DNA from 3 places in the Massilia orientalis genome. Region 3 is predicted to be linked to each of the others. Evidence: predicted binding sites of a transcription regulator. Region 3 holds the regulator's gene; each other region holds the start of a gene.
The links. The regulator FNR, encoded in region 3, switches genes on or off when oxygen is low (the NO sensors DNR and NnrR bind a similar motif). The targets are predictions, from matches to a motif close to TTGATNNNNATCAA.

Region 1 (6,441 bases), on a different contig from region 3:
GCATTCGCTGTGCACGCTGGAATTCCAGGACCACCGCCCGTTCTACGACTGGCTCGTCGAGACGCTGGCGGCCGGCGGCTTCTTCGATCGTCCGGTGCCGCGCCAGTACGAGTTCGCGCGCCTGAACCTGACCTATGTCGTCACGTCGAAGCGCAAGCTGCGCCAGCTCGTGACCGAAGGTGTCGTGAACGGCTGGGACGATCCGCGCATGCCCACGATCGTGGGCCTGCGCCGCCGCGGCTACACGCCGGAATCGATCCAGCTGTTCTGCGAGCGCATCGGCGTCTCCAAGGCCGACGGCTGGATCGACATGAGCACGCTGGAAGGCGCCCTGCGCGACGACCTCGACCCGAAGGCGCCGCGCGCCGTGGCCGTGCTGCGTCCGCTCAAGCTCATCGTCGACAACTTCCCGGAAGGCGAAACGGTCGAGTGCAGCGCGCCCGTCCACCCGCACCATCCGGAATGGGGCACCCGTTCGTTCCCGTTCTCGCGCGAGCTGTGGATCGAGCAGGAAGACTTCATGGAAGTGCCGTCCAAGGGCTACCACCGCTTCTACCCGCCGATCGACGACAAGCCGGGCTCGCGCGTGCGCCTGAAATATGGCTTCGTGACCGAATGCACCGGGTTCGACAAGGACGAGAACGGCAACGTCGTCGCCGTGCACGTGAACTATTTCCCGGACTCGAAATCGGGCACGCCGGGCGCGGACAACTACAAGGTCAAGGGCAATATCACGTGGGTCAGCGCGCAGCACGCGCTGGAAGCGGAAGTGCGCCTGTACGACCGCCTGTTCCTCGATCCGCAACCGGACGGCGGCGGCAAGGACTTCATGAGCGTGCTCAATCCGAACGCGCTGGAAACCGTCACCGCGTACCTGGAGCCGGGCCTGGCCAGGGCCGAGGCCGACCAGCGCTTCCAGTTCGAGCGCCACGGCTATTTCGTCGCCGACCGCGTGGATTCCGTCCCGGGCAAACCCGTGTTCAACCGCGTGACGACGCTCAAGGACAGCTGGGGCAAGTAACTCTCATTTGATCTGGCGCAAAAGCCCGGTTCGGCGACGAATCGGGCTTTTTCTTTGCTTCATTGGGAGCCCAGCGCCGTGCTGGATCGGCAACTCCCCGATCTGCTAGGTTCATCATGCACCCGAGACGCGTAAGTTGAATTAAGTCAACAATTCCTTGCCGTCGCGGTGCCTCATGTCGATCACGCTGAGAGACGCATTCTCCGTTACGCGGTTCTCGTTCTGGACCGGTGTCATGCTGTCGACGCTGGTCGGCAGCGTGCTGTACGTGGTCACGACGCGCTCCATCGAGAGCGACGTGCAGGAACGCTTCTCCCGCCAGGCGAAATACGCGCAGGCCGTCATCAACATGCGCATCAAGTCGTACACGGACCTGCTGCGCGGCGCGGCCAGCCTGCTGCAGAGCGGCGATACGATCAGCCACCGCCAGTTCCACGACTACGTGCAGGGGCTGCACCTGGCCAGGAATTACCCGGCCGTCGACACCCTGAACTTCGCCACCTGGGTGCGCGAAGACGAGCGTTCGCATTTCGAGGCGGAATTCGCGCGTGAACTGCAGGCCTTCCTCGGCCCGGGCGCGCGTCCGGTCGTCACGCCCTCCGGCCGCCGTCCCGCCTACCTCGTCGTCACCTACATCGAGCCGGACGCCACGAACACGCGGCTGTATGGCCTCGACCTGATGAGCAATCCGTATTTCCGCACGCAGCTCGCGCAGTCGCGCGACGACGGCAGGTTGCGCGCGTCCGGCCGGCCGATCGCGGCCCTGTCGGTGCCCAACGACACCCACCTCGGCATGCGCCTGCCGGTGTACCGGCACGGACCGCTGCTGACCGGCGCGGAACAACGGCGCGCGGCCTATCTCGGCTCGCTCGGGATCGCGTTCAGCCTGCCCAAGCTGCTGCACGGGGTGATGGACGAGATGCCGATTCCGGGCGTGCGCATGACGCTGTTCGACGTCGGCCCGCGCGAGGTGATCGGGCACGATACGACAACCTGGCCCAAGGTGCTGTTCGACAGCCATGGCACGGCCGCCAACCCCACGCCGCCGCTCGACGGCGGCGATGAGGTGTTCACGGCCACGCTGCCGCTCGATTTCAACGGGCGTCCGTGGCAAACCACGTACAGCGTGCCGAAAGCCCGCCTGCGCACGCAATTCGACGTCTATTATCCGAAGCTCATGATGGCGTTCGGCTTCATCGGCTCCGTCCTGCTGTACGCGCTGCTGCACATCCTGACCTCGTCGCGCCGCGCCGCCCTCGAACTGGCGCAGGAGATGACGAGCGAGCTGCGCGAAAACCAGACCAGGCTGCAGTTGTCGCACCAGAAGCTCAGGCGCCTGGCCGACCATGCGTACCAGATCAAGGAACTGGAGCGCAAGCGCATCGCACGCGAGATCCATGACGACCTTGGCCAGAGCCTGCTCGCCCTGCGCATCGAAGCCGAACTGCTGGCGGGACGCACGCAGGGCACGCACAACCACCTGAACACGCGCGCCCGTTCCACGCTGCAGCAGATCGACACAACGATCAGGAGCGTGCGCCAGATCATCAACGACCTGCGTCCGACCGTGCTCGACCTGGGCCTGTCCGCGGCCGTCGAATGGCAGGTGGACCAGTTCCAGAAGCGCACAGGCATCCAGTGCGAGATCCGCGACGGCCACGGCGAGACCGCCCTGCCCGACCATTGCGCCACGGCCTTCTTCCGCATCCTGCAGGAATCGCTCACGAACATCGTCCGCCATGCCAACGCGACCCATGTGAAGGTGGAGCTGCGCCTGAACGGCGGCTGGCTGTCGCTGACGATACGCGACAACGGCTGCGGCCTGCCGCCCGGCGGGCGCAGCAAGTACGAGTCGTTCGGCCTGGTGGGCATCGAGGAGCGCATCGCGATCCTCGGCGGCACCTGCGCCGTCTTCAGCGAGCCGGGCGGCGGCACGACCGTGATCGTGTCGGCGCCCGTCATCGGCGGGCCCGAACCCGCTGTTCCCCTGCAGCAGGAACACGGCCCGGGTTCGGCCGTCGTCTAAACCCTTCCTTCGCAACGACCAGCGCCGCCCGGCCGGGCGACGCATCGTCACGCCTATTCCCCACGGATATCGCAACTTCATAAAAAGAAATTGTATATCTGTTTCAACAACAAATGTTGTTTGTTTGACAAATATCAATATCTCATCAGATTGCGTAAATTACATTGATTACGTGTAAGGCGCGCCAACGAATCGACCCACTCGTTGGCAGATGTCATCACGAACCTTGAGGAATTACTGTCCAGCGCTGGCCCGACAAGCCGACACAACCACAACTAGGGAAGCAGTCACAACGCAATCTTCAACAACCAATGGGGATGACCAACATGAACGCCAACGACCTGTTTAACGCCGTAATGCAACTCGACCTGGAACCGATCAAGACGAAGTTGATGCACGTGGAGTCTGGCGAAGGCTGGAGCCTGGACAAGGCCAATGCCGTGGAAAAGGAATACCGGCGCTTCCTGTGCCTGATGAAGATGTACCCCGACGAGTCCATCGCGCCCCTGGTCGACGTGGACACGTTCTGGCACTACCACATCCTCGACACGATGAAGTACGCGGCCGACTGCGAGCAGGCGTTCGGCTACTTCGTCCACCATTACCCGTACGTCGGCATGCGCGGCGGCGACGACGAGCAGTTCCGCATCGACAGCGGCGAGCGCATGCAGAGCCTGTACGAAGCGACGTTCGGCGAAGCCTATCCGGTGGCGGACGCGACGCCGGTGGAAGCGTCCGGCACAGCCTATTGCGCCGGTCCGTGGGACAAGCAGGGCGCGCAGGCCGCCGCCCGCGGCGAAACCGCCTACTGCGCCGGCCCGTGGGACAAGACCCGTGCCCGCGCCGCCGCCGGCGCCGGTACGGCCTACTGCGCCGGCCCATGGGACAAGCACGCCAACACGGCGTACTGCGCGGGTCCGTGGGACAAGCCGCATGCCCACGGCGCCGCCCAGACCACGACCGCCTACTGCGCGGGCCCGTGGAAACAGGAGGGCGCACGGACCGGGACCAGTGCCGCCACCGCGTACTGCGCCGGGCCCTGGAAACCTGCCACTGCGACGTCGCCGCTGAACGTGTGAAGTACGGCCGGGGAGCGTGTTCCTCGTACGCACTCCCCGCGCATACACATTGCCCGCTCCGGAACAGGCGCGGGCCTTTTTCTTTTGAGATAATTCTGCCAGTGAGCAACTCTTCGAATGACTAGGTGTCGCGCCGCATCCGAGACGAGTAAGTTGCAAATTACAAACTTTGTGTCGCCGAACGCGATTCGGCTGCACGCCTCTGGGAAGATTATGCAGGCCGTTCTGAGGGACGCATTTTCCGTTAACCGGTTCTCGTTCTGGACCGGCGCACTGGTGTCGACGCTCGTCGGCAGCGCCCTGTATGTGATGACCCAGCGGTCGATCGAAACAAATGCCCAGGAACGGTTCATCAACCATGCCAAATATGCGCAAAGCGTCATCAACGTGCGCATCAAGTCATATACCGACCTGCTGCGCGCGACCGGAAGCCTGATCCATAGCACCGACATCCTGAGCCACCGCAAAATTCACGAATACGTGCTCGGGCTGGACCTCGCCAACAACTTCCCCGCGGTCGATTCGATCAATTTTGCGCTGTATGTCACGGACGACAGGCGCCAGCCCTTCCTCAGCGACCTGCGCGAGGAAATGGGACGACACATCCATGCCGCGGCGCCACTGGACATCGTGCCGCCGGGGCAGCGCGACGCCTATCTGATCATCAGTTATATCGAGCCTGACCAGTCGGGCCCGGGTCATTACGGCATCGACCTGATGGCCAACCGTTATTTCAGCAAGCAATTGGCCGAGTCGCGCGACAACGGCACGGTCTACGCCTCTGGCACGCCCATTCTTGCCTTGTCCGGCCCCAACGATACCCATCTGGGCATGCGCATGCCGATCTATTATTTCGGCACCATGCCGGACACCGTGGCGGCACGCCGCGCCGCCTATGTCGGGTCATTGGGCATTGCGTTCAGCGTGCCGAAACTCCTGTACGGTGTCATGGACGAGATACCGATCAAGGGGCTGCGCATGACGCTGTTCGACATCGGCCCCGGCCTGGACGTCCATGGCCATGAAACCGCGGGGACGCCGCGCACGCTGTTCGACAGCCACGGTACCAGCAAGAACCCGATGCCGCCGCTCGCGGACGGCGACAAGCGCATGTTCAGCACGACGCTGCCGCTGGATTTCAACGGCCGCACCTGGAAGACGACCTACAGCGCGCCCAAGGCCGCCCTGTACACGGAATTCGACACCTATTATCCGAAGCTCATGATGGCCTTCGGCTTCCTCGGCTCGATCCTGCTCTATGCCCTGGTGCACACGCTCACGTCGTCGCGCCGCGCCGCCCTCGCGCTCGCGCGGGAAATGACGAGCGAACTGCGCGAAAGCCAGACCAAGCTGCAGCTGTCGCACCAGAAACTCAGGCGCCTGGCCGACCATGCGTACCAGATCAAGGAACTGGAACGCAAGCGCATCGCGCGCGAGATCCATGACGACCTCGGCCAGAGCCTGCTCGCCCTGCGCATCGAAGCCGAGCTGCTGGCCGGCCGCACGAAGGGCACGCACAGCCACCTGCACAAGCGCGCCCGCGCCACGCTGATGCAGATCGACACGACGATCAAGAGCGTGCGCCAGATCATCAACGACCTGCGCCCGACCGTGCTCGACCTGGGCCTGTCGGCGGCCGTCGAGTGGCAGGTCAACCAGTTCCAGCGGCGCACCGGCATCCACTGCGAAGTCCAGGACGACCACGGCGAGATCGCCCTGCCCGACCACTGCGCCACGGCCTTCTTCCGCATCTTGCAGGAATCGCTCACGAACATCGTCCGCCACGCCAACGCGACGCGCGTGAAGGTGGAGCTGCGCCTGAACGGCGGCTGGCTGTCGCTGACGGTACGCGACAACGGCTGCGGCCTGCCGCCCGGCGGGCGCAACAAGTATGGCTCGTTCGGCCTGGTCGGCATCGAGGAACGCATCGTGATCCTCGGCGGCACCTGCGCCGTCTTCAGCGAGCCGGACGGCGGCACCACCGTCATGGTGTCGGCGCCCGTCATCGGCAGCCCGGACCGCCCGCTGCCCGCGCCGATCGAGCACGGCTCCGGCTCGTCCGTCATCTGACTTCGCCCCTTCCTCCGCATCCTTTCCCTCAGTTATTCTCTCTGGATACGCCTACCCTATCCAAAGGCTTTGGTGTATCCAACTAAGCAACAAATGTTGTTTCTTTGACAAATATCAATAACACGGTGAATTGCCTCAACTACATTGAGCACGTGTAAGACACGTCCGCAAATCTGACAAAGAATTGCCCGACGTCATCACATGCCTCATGGAAATGTTGTTCGAAAGCAGCAAATTTACCGCAT
Region 2 (6,441 bases), on a different contig from region 3:
TGGCGAACAGGCGCGCCAGCAGCAGGCGGTTGCGCTCGCCGCCGGACAGCGATTTCACGGGCGAACGCGCGCGCTCGGGCGCGAACAGGAAGTCGCCCAGGTAGCTCATCACGTGCTTGCGCTGGCCGTTGATCTCGACCCAGTCGCTGCCCGGCGCGATCGTGTCGGCCAGCGTCGCTTCCTCGTTCAGTTGCGCGCGCATCTGGTCGAAGTACGCGACGTTCAAGCGCGTGCCCAGCTTGACGTTGCCGCTGTCCACCGTCTCTTCGCCGAGAATGATCTTCAACAGCGTCGTCTTGCCCGCGCCGTTCGGGCCGATCAGGCCGACCTTGTCGCCACGCATGATCGTGCCGGTAAAGTCTTTCACGATCACCTTGGCGCCATACGACTTCGAGATGTTTTCCAGTTCCGCGACGATCTTGCCGGAGCGCTCGCCGGTCGCCACGTCGATGCGCACCTGGCCCTGCTGGTCGCGGCGCGAAGCACGCTGCAGGCGCAGGTCTTCCAGGCGGCGCACGCGGCCTTCGTTGCGGGTGCGGCGCGCTTCCACGCCCTTGCGGATCCACACTTCTTCCTGTGCAAGCACCTTGTCGAACTTGGCGTTCTCGACCTCTTCGATCGCGAGCAGTTCCTTCTTGCGTTCCTGGTACTTGCTGAAATTGCCGGGGAACGAGAGCAGGCGGCCGCGGTCCAGTTCGACGATGCGCGTGGCGACGTTGTCGAGGAAGCGGCGGTCGTGGGTGATGAACAGCACGGAGCCGCGGAATTCGCGCAGCAGGCCTTCCAGCCACTGGATCGACGTGAAGTCCAGGTGGTTCGTCGGTTCGTCCAGCAGCAGCACGTCGGGACCGGACACGAGCGCGACAGCCAGCGCCACGCGCTTCTGCATACCGCCCGACAAGGTGCCCATGGTCGCATCGCCCGCGAGGCCCAGGCGGCCCAGCGTCGTCTCGACGCGGTTGCCGAGGTTCCACGCATCCGTCGCATCGAGCTTGGCCTGCAGATCGTGCATGCGCTCCATGATCGCGTCGTCATTGCCCTGGCCGAATTGCCCCGTCAGCGATTCGTACTCGGCCAGCATCGCCTGCTGGTCGCCCATGCCGGTGGCGACGGCATCGAACACGGTCATCTCCGGATCGAATACGGGCTCCTGCTCGACGTACGCGATCTTGACGCTCTGCTGCATGACGAGCAGGCCGTCGTCCAGCTTCGAGCGGCCGGAGATGATTTTCAGCAGCGAGGATTTGCCGGTGCCGTTGCGCCCGATGAGGCCGACGCGTTCGCCGGCTTCCAGCGAGAAATCGGCATGGTCGAGCAGCGCGACGTGGCCGAAGGCCAGTTGCGCGGAAGAGAGGGAAATGACAGCCATGGTGTGAGCGGCCGCGACGCGGATCGTGCGCGGGTATCAGTAAGAGTGTGAGAAAGCAGGCATTGTACCGAAGGGGGACGGCCTGATGCGGCTGGGGGAAGGTGAAACTGGTGTCGCCAGCAGGAATCGAACCTGCATCTAAGTCTTAGGAGGACCTTGTACTATCCATTGTACTATGGCGACACTCTGCGTACTGCAGCCAGCTATTCTACAGCAGCCACGCCCCGCCCACAACGTTCGCCCCCTCTCCCGGCATCCGCGCATTTGGCAGATTCCCAATTCGGCGTTATTTAAAGCAATAAAAATACCCCGAGAAAAACCGCTTTTATTCAAATCCATTCGCCCGAAAGAATTGTAACGTTTGACCGTGCATGCTGGACGCATTTGCAAACTGCATGTTATATTTTTTCCCCGTCGTTTTAACAATCGACGCTCCTGAAAATGCATCGAAACGGTGCATTGCACCGTTTTGGTTCAATCCAAATCAAACGTTCATACATCCGGTTCATCGGCCATAGACCGATGTAAATCGCGATGTAAATCGTTATATCGCCATGCGCAAAACGAATCAGCGCATTCTGACTGACAACCATCGTTCTTCCGTGAGATTCCCATGCATACGAATACCCTCAAGTACGATTTGCCGGCCGGCATAGTAGTGTTTCTTGTCGCCTTGCCCCTGTGTCTCGGTATTGCCCTCGCCTCCGGCGCCCCTTTGTTTGCAGGGATTATTTCCGGCATTATCGGCGGCATCGTCGTGGGTGCCATCAGCGGTTCCCATACGAGCGTCAGCGGCCCCGCGGCCGGGCTGGCGGCCGTCGTCCTCGCCTCGATCACGAAACTCGGCGCTTTCGAAATCCTGCTCGCGGCAATATTGCTTGCCGGCGTAATGCAATTGGCCATGGGTGTCGCCCGTGCCGGCTTTATCGCCAACTACATTCCCTCGAACGTAATCAAGGGATTACTCGCGGCGATCGGCATTCTGCTGATACTCAAACAGATTCCCCATGCGATCGGTTATGACGTCAATCCGGCCGATGAAACGTCGTTCATCCATGCCAATGGCGAAAACACGTTTTCCGCGATTGCGCATGCATTCAGCGCGATCACGCCCGGCGCCATGATCATTGCGCTCCTGTCGATGCTGATCCTGGTGTATTGGGACAGGACGCCATTAAAGAACATTAAATTGCTGCCGGCGCCATTGTTCGTCGTGGCACTGGGTGTTGCACTGAATGTGACATTCGATCGTTTCTTTCCCGCACTGAGTATCGATCCGGAACATCTCGTCGATATTCCGCCCCTCGATATCGGTAACCTGGGTGCCTACCTGAATTTCCCGGATCTCGCCCATTTCACGAACCACGACGTCTGGATCGTCGGCTTCACGATCGCCATCGTCGCGTCGCTGGAAACGCTGCTGAACGTGGAAGCGGTCGACAAGCTCGATCCGCACAAGCGCGAAACGCCCACGAACCGCGAACTCGTCGCACAAGGCGTCGGCAACATCTGCGCCGGCCTGCTGGGCGGCCTGCCCGTCACGTCCGTCATCGTGCGCAGTTCCGTCAACATCCAGAACGACAACCGGACCAAGGCCTCGACCATCCTCCACGGCGTGCTGCTGCTGGCCAGCGTGCTCGTGCTGGCGCCCATGCTGAACCTGATTCCGCTGGCCGCGCTGGCCGCGATCCTCATCGTGACGGGCTACAAGCTGGCCAAGGTCTCGCTGTTCCGCGACATGTACAAGAAGGGCTGGTCGCAATTCGTGCCGTTCGCCGTCACCGTGGCCGCCATCGTGCTGACAGACCTGCTGACCGGCGTGCTGATCGGCCTGGCCGCCAGCCTGTTCTACCTGATGCGCAGCCACTTCAAGAATCCGTTCTCGATGGAGCAGTACCGCCTGCACATCGGCGAGGTCGTCAAGATGGAATTGCCGAACCAGGTGTCGTTCCTGAACAAGGCCACGATCAAGAGCGCGCTGTGGGAAATCCCGGAGAACGCGAACGTGCTGATCGACGCGGCCAACTCGGACTACATCGACCACGACGTGCTGGAAGTCATCAACGACTACCGCGTCGTGGCGGCGGAACGCAACGTCAAGCTGAACGTCGTGGGCCTGCGCGACGAGTACAGCCTGCACGATCCGATCCAGTTCGTCCCCGCCCTCGACAAGGACACGCAGACCAGGCTGGCTCCGGAAGACGTGCTGCAGCTGCTGCGTGACGGCAACGAGCGCTTCCGTGCGGGCCGCACGACGAAGAAATACTATCTGCACCAGGTCGAGGCGACGGCGGGCGGGCAGCACCCGATGGCCGTCGTCGTCAACTGCATCGACTCGCGCACGTCGCCGGAAATCATCTTCGACGCCGGCCTGGGCGACCTGCTGACGGTCCGCATCGCGGGCAACGTGATCAGCCGCGAGATCATCGGCAGCCTGGAGATCGCCCATAAACTGGGCGCGAAGCTGATCGTCGTGAAGGGCCACTCGAGCTGCGGCGCGATCGGCCTCGCGCTGCAGAACGAAGGCGCGCACAGCATGGGGGCGATCACGGGCAAGATCCGCAAGGCGGTCGACCAGTGCAAGTGCGGCGCCCACCATCCGCCCGAGGGCAAGGCAATGCTCGAGGCGGTCACGCGGCGCAATATCGAGAACTCGCTGGACGAGATCATCGCCGGCAGCGCCTTCCTGCGCGAGCGCATCGCGCGCGGCGAGATGGGACTCGTGGGCGCATACCACGACATCGCCACGCGCACCGTGCAGTTCGGGGAACCGGTCACGCTGGACGACGGCCGGAACGACCTGGCCGCCTGATCCCGCCCATTGAAAAGCCCGGGCCGCTCAGGCGGCTTCGGCCCCCGTCTCCGCGCCCACGGTCAGCGCCAGCATGCACCCGACCTTGTCCACCAGCGCGTTCATCGCGAACGGCTTGGTCAGGATCTCCATCTGCGCGGGCAGCTTTTCGTTCTTCATGACCGTGCTTTCCGCATAGCCCGTCACCATCAGCACGGGCAGTTGCGGCCATTGCACGCGCACGTGGTCGGCCAGCTGGCGGCCGTTCATGCCGTTGGGCAGGCCGACGTCCGTGACGAGCATGTCCGGCCGCGTGTCCTTCAACAGGCGCAGCGCCTGCGGCGCATCGCCGGCGACGAGCACCGTGTAGCCCTGCAATTCGAGCACCTCGGTCATCACGGCGCGGATGTCCGCCTCGTCGTCGACGACCATCACGACACCCTTGCGCGTGCCTGCTTCCAGCGGCGGTTCGACGTCGGGGCTCGCGGCCGGCTGCGTCTCCACGAGATGGCGCGGCAGCAGCAGGCGCACTTCGGTCCCCTGCCCCGGCCGCGACTCGATGCGCACGTTGCCGCCCGACTGGTGCGCGAAGCCGTACACCATCGACAGGCCCAGGCCGGTCCCCTGCCCCATCGGCTTCGTCGTGAAGAACGGATCGAACGCGCGCGCGACGACGTCGGGCGCCATGCCGGCGCCGTTGTCGCGCACGCTCACCTGCACATATTCTCCGGGCCGCAGGTCGCCGTGGCGGCGCGCCTGGGCTTGTGTCAACGTGACGTTCTCCGTCTCGATGACGAGCTGGCCGCCTTCCGGCATCGCGTCGCGCGCATTGTTCGCGAGGTTCAGCAGCGCGCTTTCCAGCTGGTTCGGATCGCACAGGGTCGTCCACAGCGCGGCCGCGAGACGCGTGCGCACGGCGATCGACGGGCCCGCCGCGCGCTCGATCAGGTCCGTCATCGACATCACGAGCGCGTTGACGCTGGTCGGCTTCGGATCGAGGGCCTGGCGGCGCGAGAACGCGAGCAGGCGGTGCGTCAGGGCGGCCGCGCGCTGGGTCACGCCGAGGGCGGCGTCGATGCGCGTCAGCAGGTCGCCGCTCTGGCCCATGCGCAGGCGCAGCTTCATCAGTTCCAGGTGGCCCGTGACGCCCGCCAGCATGTTGTTGAAATCGTGCGCGAGGCCGCCCGTGAGCTGGCCCACGGCTTCCATCTTCTGCGACTGGCGCAGCGCTTCCTCGGCCTGGCGCAGCGCGTCGGCCTGGTGTTTTTCCGCCGTGATGTCGCGCGCGACGCCGTACAGCAGCTCGCCTTCCGGGGAGATCGTCCACGACACCCAGCGGTACGAGCCGTCCTTGTGCAGCACGCGCGTCTCGTAGCCGACGAGCGGCGTGCCGTCGGCCAGGATCTGCATCTTGCGCAGCACGTCCTCGCGGTCGTCCGGGTACACCATGTCCATGAACGGGCGCGTGGTCGCTTCCTCGGCGCTCCAGCCGAAGCACGCGGTGAACGCGGGATTCACGGTAAGGAAGCGCCCCGTCGCCAGCGACGCCGCGGCCATCACGTCGGGCGAGATGCGCCACAGGCGTTCGCGGTCGCTCGCGTGCGACGCCACCTGGTGCGTCAGCGCCTCGTTCAGGCGGCGCAGCGACTCTTCCTTCTGGCGCAGGGACGCCAGCGCGCGCACCTTGCCCGTCGTCTCGACGACCGTGCACAGGATGCCGCCGACGGTGCCGTCGTCGTCGCGCACGGGGCTGTACGAGAACGTGAACCAGCGCTGTTCCGGATAGCCGTGGCGCGCCATCGGCACGGGCATGTCTTCGTGGTGGCAGGCTTCGCCCGCATGGGCTTTCGTTGCGATCGGCCCGACGGTGTCCCACACCTCCGGCCAGGCCGTGCGGAACGGCCGGCCCAGCGCGGCCTTGTCGCCGAGCAACGGCATGCAGGCGTCGTTAGGAAAGCTGATCAGGTCGGCGCCCCAGCACAGCAAGGTGGGGAACCGGGAATTCAGCGCCAGGCCCAGTGCCGTGCGCAATGCGGCGGGCCAGTCCTCGATGGGGCCGAGTGGCGTGATGTGCCAGTCATGGTCGGCGATATGCGCGGCCATCTGGCCGCCGCCGGTAAGGAAGGTCAGGCTGGGGGAAACCGTGGTCTTCATAGTCCTCGCTCATGCAATCCCTGGTCGATAGTCCATCCCGACAGTTCTCTGCTGCCGTGCAAAGTCGACTATTTTAATGACAAGCTCGTGACGGACGGCGCGCGCTTGGCGTGGTCCGAACGGGGCA
Region 3 (6,441 bases):
TGGCCCAGGTAGTGGCGGTCGATGTGCACGCGGCCGGAGGACTTGGAGCCCAGTCCCGGCTCGGGCGTGCGCGCATCCTTCTCGGCCTGCAGGATGGTCTGTTCCTCGGCATACGCAGGTTCGGCGCGGTTGTTCGGGACGCCGGCGTGCGCGATGCCGACGAGCCACAGCGACAAGAGCAATGACAATATCGATCGTAGCGTGAATGACATGGTCGGCTCCTGTTACGGGTTGGCCCGGTTGTATTCGTTCTGGTTCATGTTGCGGTTGCTGATCGTGCCCCACCACGACAGCTTGTCGTTGTGGAAGTGGCGCAAGAACGGCCGGTCGTCCTTCTTCCCGGCGTACATGCCGTGCACCCAGTTCGGATGCTGGTCGACTTCGAGGCAGCCCGCGAGCAGCGCCAGCGGCAGGCAGAGGATGAGGATGCGCTTCATGTCGGCAGCCTCCCCTCGTCGTTCTGCGAGTCCTTGAGGTTCTGGTTCTCGCGCGGACCGTCGCCCGTCGCCTTGATGTCGCCGCCGCGCTTCGGCTTGCCGTACGCGATCTTCCAGCCCCACAGTTCCGGACCGTAGCCGCGCGTCTCCACGCGCTGGCGGTAGATGTCGGCGATGACGGTCGCGTCGCCGCCGATCAGCGCCTTCGTGCCGCACATCTCCGCGCAGGCGGGCAGCTTGCCTTCGGCGATGCGGTTGCGGCCATACTTCTTGAACTCGGCCTCGGACGTGTCGGGCTCCGGACCGCCGGAGCAGAACGTGCACTTGTCCATCTTGCCGCGGTGGTTGAACAGGCCCGTCGACGGGAACTGCGGCGCGCCGAACGGACACGCGTAATAGCAGTAGCCGCAGCCGATGCACTGGTCCTTGTCGTGCAGGACGATGCCGTCTTCCGTGTGGTAGATGCAGTTGACGGGGCAGACGGCCAGGCACGGCGCGTCGCTGCAATGCATGCACGCGACGGAGATCGAGCGCTCGCCCGGCACGCCGTCGTTGATGGTGACGACGCGGCGCCGGTTCACGCCCCACGGGGTCTCGTTTTCGTTCTTGCAGGCGGTCACGCAGCCGTTGCAATCGATGCAGCGCTCCGTGTCGCAGATGAACTTCATTCTAGCCATTGCTGCCTCCTCGTCGTTCCCGCGAAAGCGGGAAGCCATGCTGAGCGACCGAAGTCGCCTTGGTCTGATCCGCCTTGCATCCATCGAGAGCCCGATTCCTGAGCCTCAGCATGGATTCCCGCATGCGCGGGAATGACGGTATTTACGCCCGCACCAGCCGGCACAGCGATACTTTCGTTTCCTGCATCATCGTCACGGCGTCGTACCCGTACGTCCAGCCGGTGTTCACGGCCTCGCCGCGCACCGCCGGCGCGCCGCCTTCCGGATAATGCTTTTCCAGGTCCTCGCCCATCCACCAGCCGCCGAAGTGGAACGGCATCCACACCAGGCCCACGGGCACGCGCGGCGTCACCATCGCCATCAGCTTCAGGCGCGCGCCGGTCGGCGTCTCGACCCACATGAATTCGCCCAGCTTCACGCCGATCTGCGCCGCGTCTTCCGGATTCACTTCGCAGAACATGTTCTGCTGGAGCTCGGCCAGCCATGGGTTCGACCGGGTCTCCTCGCCGCCGCCCTCGTACTCGACGAGGCGGCCCGACGTCATGATCAGCGGGTAGTCCTTCGAGAAGTCGACCGCCTGCACGGATTTATAGAGCGTCGGCAGGCGCCAGAACGCGGCCTTGTCGTCGTAGGTCGGGTACTTCGCCACCAGGTCGCGCCGCGGCGTGACGAGCGGTTCGCGGTGCGTCGGCACGGGGTCCGGGAAGTTCCACACGTTGCAGCGGGCGCGCGCATTGCCGTACGGCGCGCAGCCGTGGGCGATGGCGACGCGGATGATCCCGCCCGACAGGTCCGTCTTCCAGTTCTTGCCCTCGGCCTGCACCTGTTCTTCGGGCGTCAGCTCGGCCCACCAGCCCAGCTTTTTCAGGAACACGTGGTCGAATTCCGGATAGCCGGTGTCGATCTCGCTGTCCTTCGTGAACGAGCCGTCCGCCGCCAGCAAAGGTTCGCCGTTGTGCTCCACGCCCCAGTTGGCGCGGAACGGCAGGCCGCCCTCCGCCACCGGCTTGTGCAGGTCGTACAGGATCGGCGTGCCCGGGTGCTTCATCTCCGGCGTGCCCCAGCACGGCCACGGCAGGCCGTAATAGTCGCCCTTGCATGGACCGGATTCCGCGCGCATCGTCGTCGGATTGAAGTCGCGCTTGTGCTCCATGTGCAGTTTCAATCGCTCGGGCGAGCAACCCGTGTAGCCGATCGTCCAGCAGGAGCGGTTGATCTCGCGGAGGATGTCCTCGATGACCGGTTCGTTGTTGACGACCTTGATGTTCTTGACGAGCTGTTCGCCGAAGCCGAGCTTCTTCGCGAACAGGTACATGATCTCGTGGTCCGTCTTGCATTCGAACAGCGGCTGGATCACGCGCTCGCGCCACTGGATCGACCGGTTCGACGCCGTGACGGAGCCCTGTGTCTCGAACTGCGACGCGGCCGGCAGCAAATAGACGCCGTCGCTCCTGCCGTGCATCGCCGCCGTCATGCTGGGATAAGGATCGATGACGACCATGAAGTCCAGCTTCTGCATCGCCGCCTTCATGTCCGGCAGGCGCGTCTGGCTGTTCGGCGCGTGGCCCCAGTAGAACACGGCGCGGAGGTTCGTCGGCTGGTCGACGTACTGGTTGTCTTCCAGGACCGCGTCGAACCAGCGCGACACCGTGATGCCCGGTTTTTCCATCAGCTCCTTCGAACCGAAGCGCGACTTGACCCAGTCGTAATCGACGCCCCACACGGTGGCGAAGTGCTTCCACGCGCCTTCCGCGATGCCGTAATAGCCGGGCAGCGACTCGCCGTTCGGACCGACGTCCGTCGCGCCCTGCACGTTGTCGTGGCCGCGGTAGATGTTGGCGCCGCCGCCCCGCACGCCGATGTTCCCGAGCGCGAGCTGCAGGATCGACAGCGCGCGCACGTTCGCCGTGCCCACGTGGTGCTGCGTGATGCCCATGCACCAGACGACGGACGACGGCTTGTTCGTCGCCAGCATCTCGGCCGCCATGCGCACCGACGCCTCCGGCACGCCCGTCACGTCGCTGACTTTATCGGGCGTCCACTTCGCGACTTCCTTGCGCACGTCGTCCATGCCGTACGTGCGCGCGGCGATGTACTCCTTGTCTTCCCAGCCGTTGTTGAAGATGTGCCACAGCATGCCCCACACGAACGCGATGTCCGTGCCGGGACGGATGCGCACGTAGTGGTGGGCGAAGCGCGCCGTGCGGGTGAAGCGCGGGTCGACGACGATCATCTTCGCGCCCAGTTCCTTCGCATGCAGGAAGTGCAGCATCGAGATCGGATGCGCCTCGGCCGGGTTCGAGCCGATGAACAGCACGGCCTTGCTGTAGTGGAGATCGTTGAACGAGTTCGTCATCGCGCCATACCCGTAGGTCTGGGCGACGCCCGCCACCGTCGTCGAGTGGCAGATGCGGGCCTGGTGGTCGCAGTTATTGGAACCCCACATCGAGACCCATTTGCGCAGCAGGTAGGACTGCTCGTTGCTGTGCTTCGAGCTGCCGATCACCATCAGCGCATCCGGCCCGGACTGCTCGCGCAGTTTCAGGAGCCGGTCGCCGATCTCGCCCACGGCCTGGTCCCACGTGATGCGCTCGTACTTGCCGTTCACGAGCTTCATCGGATAGCGCAGGCGGTGTTCGCCGAAACCGTGCTCGCGCACCGACGCGCCTTTCGCGCAGTGGGCCCCCATATTGATCGGCGAGTCGAACGCGGCCTCCTGGCGGATCCACACGCCGTTGCTGACGACCGCCTCCACCGAGCAGCCCACCGAGCAGTGGCTGCACACGGTGTGCTTGACCTCCGTGGTCGGCCTGGCGGGCACGGGATCCGCCGCGGTCGCGGGCTGGATCACGTTCAGCGGCAGGTGGCGCGCGAGGGCGCCCGCGCCGGCCGTCACGCCCGCGCCGACGAGGAAGCGGCGCCGTTTCAATCCGCTGTCGCGTGATGTCTTCACCAGGGTCATGGCGATGGTCTCCTTCTACCAGTAAGCCGCAGTGCGGTAGTAACGCCGGATGTGTTCCGTCTCGTGATAGCCCCGCGCCTTCTGCGGTTCCGCCGGCGCCGCGGGTTCGGGCTGCGCTTCCGGCGCACGCGCACGCGCGGCCGCGGCGACGGCCAGCGCACCCAGCGGCGCGGCCTTCAACAGGCTGCGGCGGGTCGGATCGGGTTGCTTGTCATCGTTCATGATGGTCCTCATGCGGCAATCGGGTCGGCGCTATCGAGCACGGCGAACGCCTGCGCTTCGATCGACAGGAAGGCGTCGACGACGCCTGCGACGATCCGGTAGAAATTCGCGTCGGCACTCCCCGCGATGTCGGCCAGGCAGGCCGCGTACCAGGGCCGGACATGCGTTTCGAAAAAGGCTTTTTGCACGGCGAGGCCGCGCGCCGGCATGCCGGGGCCGCCCTGGATCAATACGCGCATCGTCTCGCACAACGTGCCGAGGTGATCCTCGAACTCGCCCACGCCTGGCGCCCGCGCGAGACGCAGGCGCGCGAGGTCGTGGCGCAGGTCGGCCAGCGGCGCATCGTTCAGGTGGCCCGTGATGTAGAAGGAACCGTAAGGATTCAGCGGCGGCGTGCCGGTGCTGATGAACATGGCCGAGAATTCATCCGCCGCGGCGGCCGCATCGACGACGCTGGCGGCCTGGGTCAGCTTCAGCCAGGCGTCCTCGAGCGCGAATTCGCCGGCGGCGCCGATCGGATCCGCGGCGGCCAGCGCCGCGAGCAGCGCGGCGTCGGGCGGGGCCAGCAGCAGGCGTGCGAACAGCGCGTAGAAATCGGCGCGGGCCTGGTCCTCGTCGGCCAGCGGCGGCGCGACAGCACTCTCAACGCCGTCATGCAAATTGGATGAAGCTGAACGCTGTTCGACGGACATGGTTCTCCCGTTGGCAAATATTCATGGGAAGTGTAATCCTTGACAACGCGAAGGCGCGCACGCTTGACGTCCACGCGACACTTCGTTGGCAACGCAACCAACGTCGGGACAAATTCCCTCGTTGCAGTAGGGCTTCACGTCTATAATCGAGACATCACCCGAAGGTACTTGCCATGATTGCCGCTGATACCACATCCGCACCCCTCGTCAACGTCACCGCACTCAAGTCCAGTTGCGCGGCCTGCAGCATGCACCAGCTGTGCCTGCCGATGGGCCTGGAAGACGCGGACATCGACCGCCTGGACCAGATCATCGGCAAGCGCCGCCGCCTGGAGCGCGACGAGCCCCTGTACAAGATGGGCTCCCCGTTCCGCAACCTGTACGCCGTGCGCTTCGGCCACTTCAAGACGTACCAGATCAATGCTTCGGGCGAAGCGCAGATCACGGGCTTCCAGATGGCCGGCGAGCTGCTCGGCATGGACGCCATCAGCGCCGACCGCCACCACTGCGACGCCGTCGCACTGGAAGACAGCGAAGTGTGCGAGATCCCGTTCGGGAACCTGCAGGACCTGTTCGGCCAGGTGCCGACGCTGTTGCGCCACTTCCACCGCATCATGAGCCAGGAGATCACGCGCGAACAGAACGTCATGCTCCTGCTGGGGAACATGCGCGCCGAGCAGCGCTTCGCCGTCTTCCTCATCAACCTCTCGGCCCGCTACGCGGCGCGCGGCTATTCGTCCACGCGCTTCCAGCTGCGCATGTCGCGCGAGGACATCGGCAACTACCTGGGCCTGACGATCGAGAGCATCAGCCGCCTGCTGTCCCGCTTCAAAAAGCTGGGACTCGTGCAGGTCGACAAGCGCGAGGTGGTGCTGCTCGAACCGGCGCGCCTGAAGGCGATGGCGGCCGGGACGGAGCAGTGCAGTCCGATGGCCTGACCTTTCGGTAGTTTCCGCTCTCCCCGTCCGCATCGACAATGCGGGCAAAGGAGATCCCCCATGCATATCAAGTTCATCCCCGCCGCCCTCCTGCTGGCCGCGGGCACCGTCCACGCGCAAGACGGCGCCGTGCAGATCTACGGCCGCCTCAACGTCGCCCTCGAACACGCGGAATCGTCATCCGGCCCCGGCCTCGCGCGCCTCGTGAACAACCGCTCCGTGCTGGGCTTCCGCGGCGGCGAAGACCTGGGCGGCGGCCTGAAAGCCATCTTCCAGATCGAAGGCACGCTGTCGCCCGACACGGGCGCCGGCGCCCTCGCCGCACGCGACACCCGCGTGGGCCTCGCCGGCACGTGGGGCACGCTGTTCGCGGGCCACTGGACGACGGCGTACAACGGCGCCACGTCCGGCCTCGACCCGTTCTATCCGACGACGGCGGGCTACATGAGCATCATGGGCAACGGCGCCGCGGGCGATGCGGACAACGTCAGCGACAAGTCGTCGTTCGACCGG

Region 1: QPK29_RS25970 (glycine-rich domain-containing protein) is a predicted target of FNR. The motif match lies at 3,172-3,185, and genes of this name have one in related genera.
Region 2: QPK29_RS29295 (bifunctional SulP family inorganic anion transporter/carbonic anhydrase) is a predicted target of FNR. The motif match lies at 1,694-1,707, and genes of this name have one in related genera.

What each region holds. Positions count from the first base shown of each region.
Region 1 is NZ_JASNRB020000020.1:159-6,599, reverse strand. It holds gene QPK29_RS25980 (glutamine--tRNA ligase/YqeY domain fusion protein) at 1-1,021, shown strand, start outside; gene QPK29_RS25975 (sensor histidine kinase) at 1,197-3,047, shown strand; gene QPK29_RS25970 (glycine-rich domain-containing protein) at 3,365-4,126, shown strand; gene QPK29_RS25965 (sensor histidine kinase) at 4,340-6,196, shown strand.
Region 2 is NZ_JASNRB020000028.1:11,940-18,380, reverse strand. It holds gene QPK29_RS29305 (ATP-binding cassette domain-containing protein) at 1-1,369, opposite strand, end outside; tRNA gene QPK29_RS29300 (tRNA-Arg) at 1,478-1,552, opposite strand; gene QPK29_RS29295 (bifunctional SulP family inorganic anion transporter/carbonic anhydrase) at 1,983-4,181, shown strand; gene QPK29_RS29290 (hybrid sensor histidine kinase/response regulator) at 4,209-6,314, opposite strand.
Region 3 is NZ_JASNRB020000006.1:172,024-178,464, reverse strand. It holds gene QPK29_RS11325 (formate dehydrogenase subunit gamma) at 1-212, opposite strand, end outside; gene QPK29_RS11320 (hypothetical protein) at 225-437, opposite strand; gene fdh3B (formate dehydrogenase FDH3 subunit beta) at 434-1,114, opposite strand; gene QPK29_RS11310 (formate dehydrogenase subunit alpha) at 1,257-4,076, opposite strand; gene QPK29_RS11305 (twin-arginine translocation signal domain-containing protein) at 4,092-4,298, opposite strand; gene QPK29_RS11300 (TorD/DmsD family molecular chaperone) at 4,307-4,957, opposite strand; gene fnr (fumarate/nitrate reduction transcriptional regulator Fnr) at 5,164-5,928, shown strand; gene QPK29_RS11290 (porin) at 5,989-6,441, shown strand, end outside.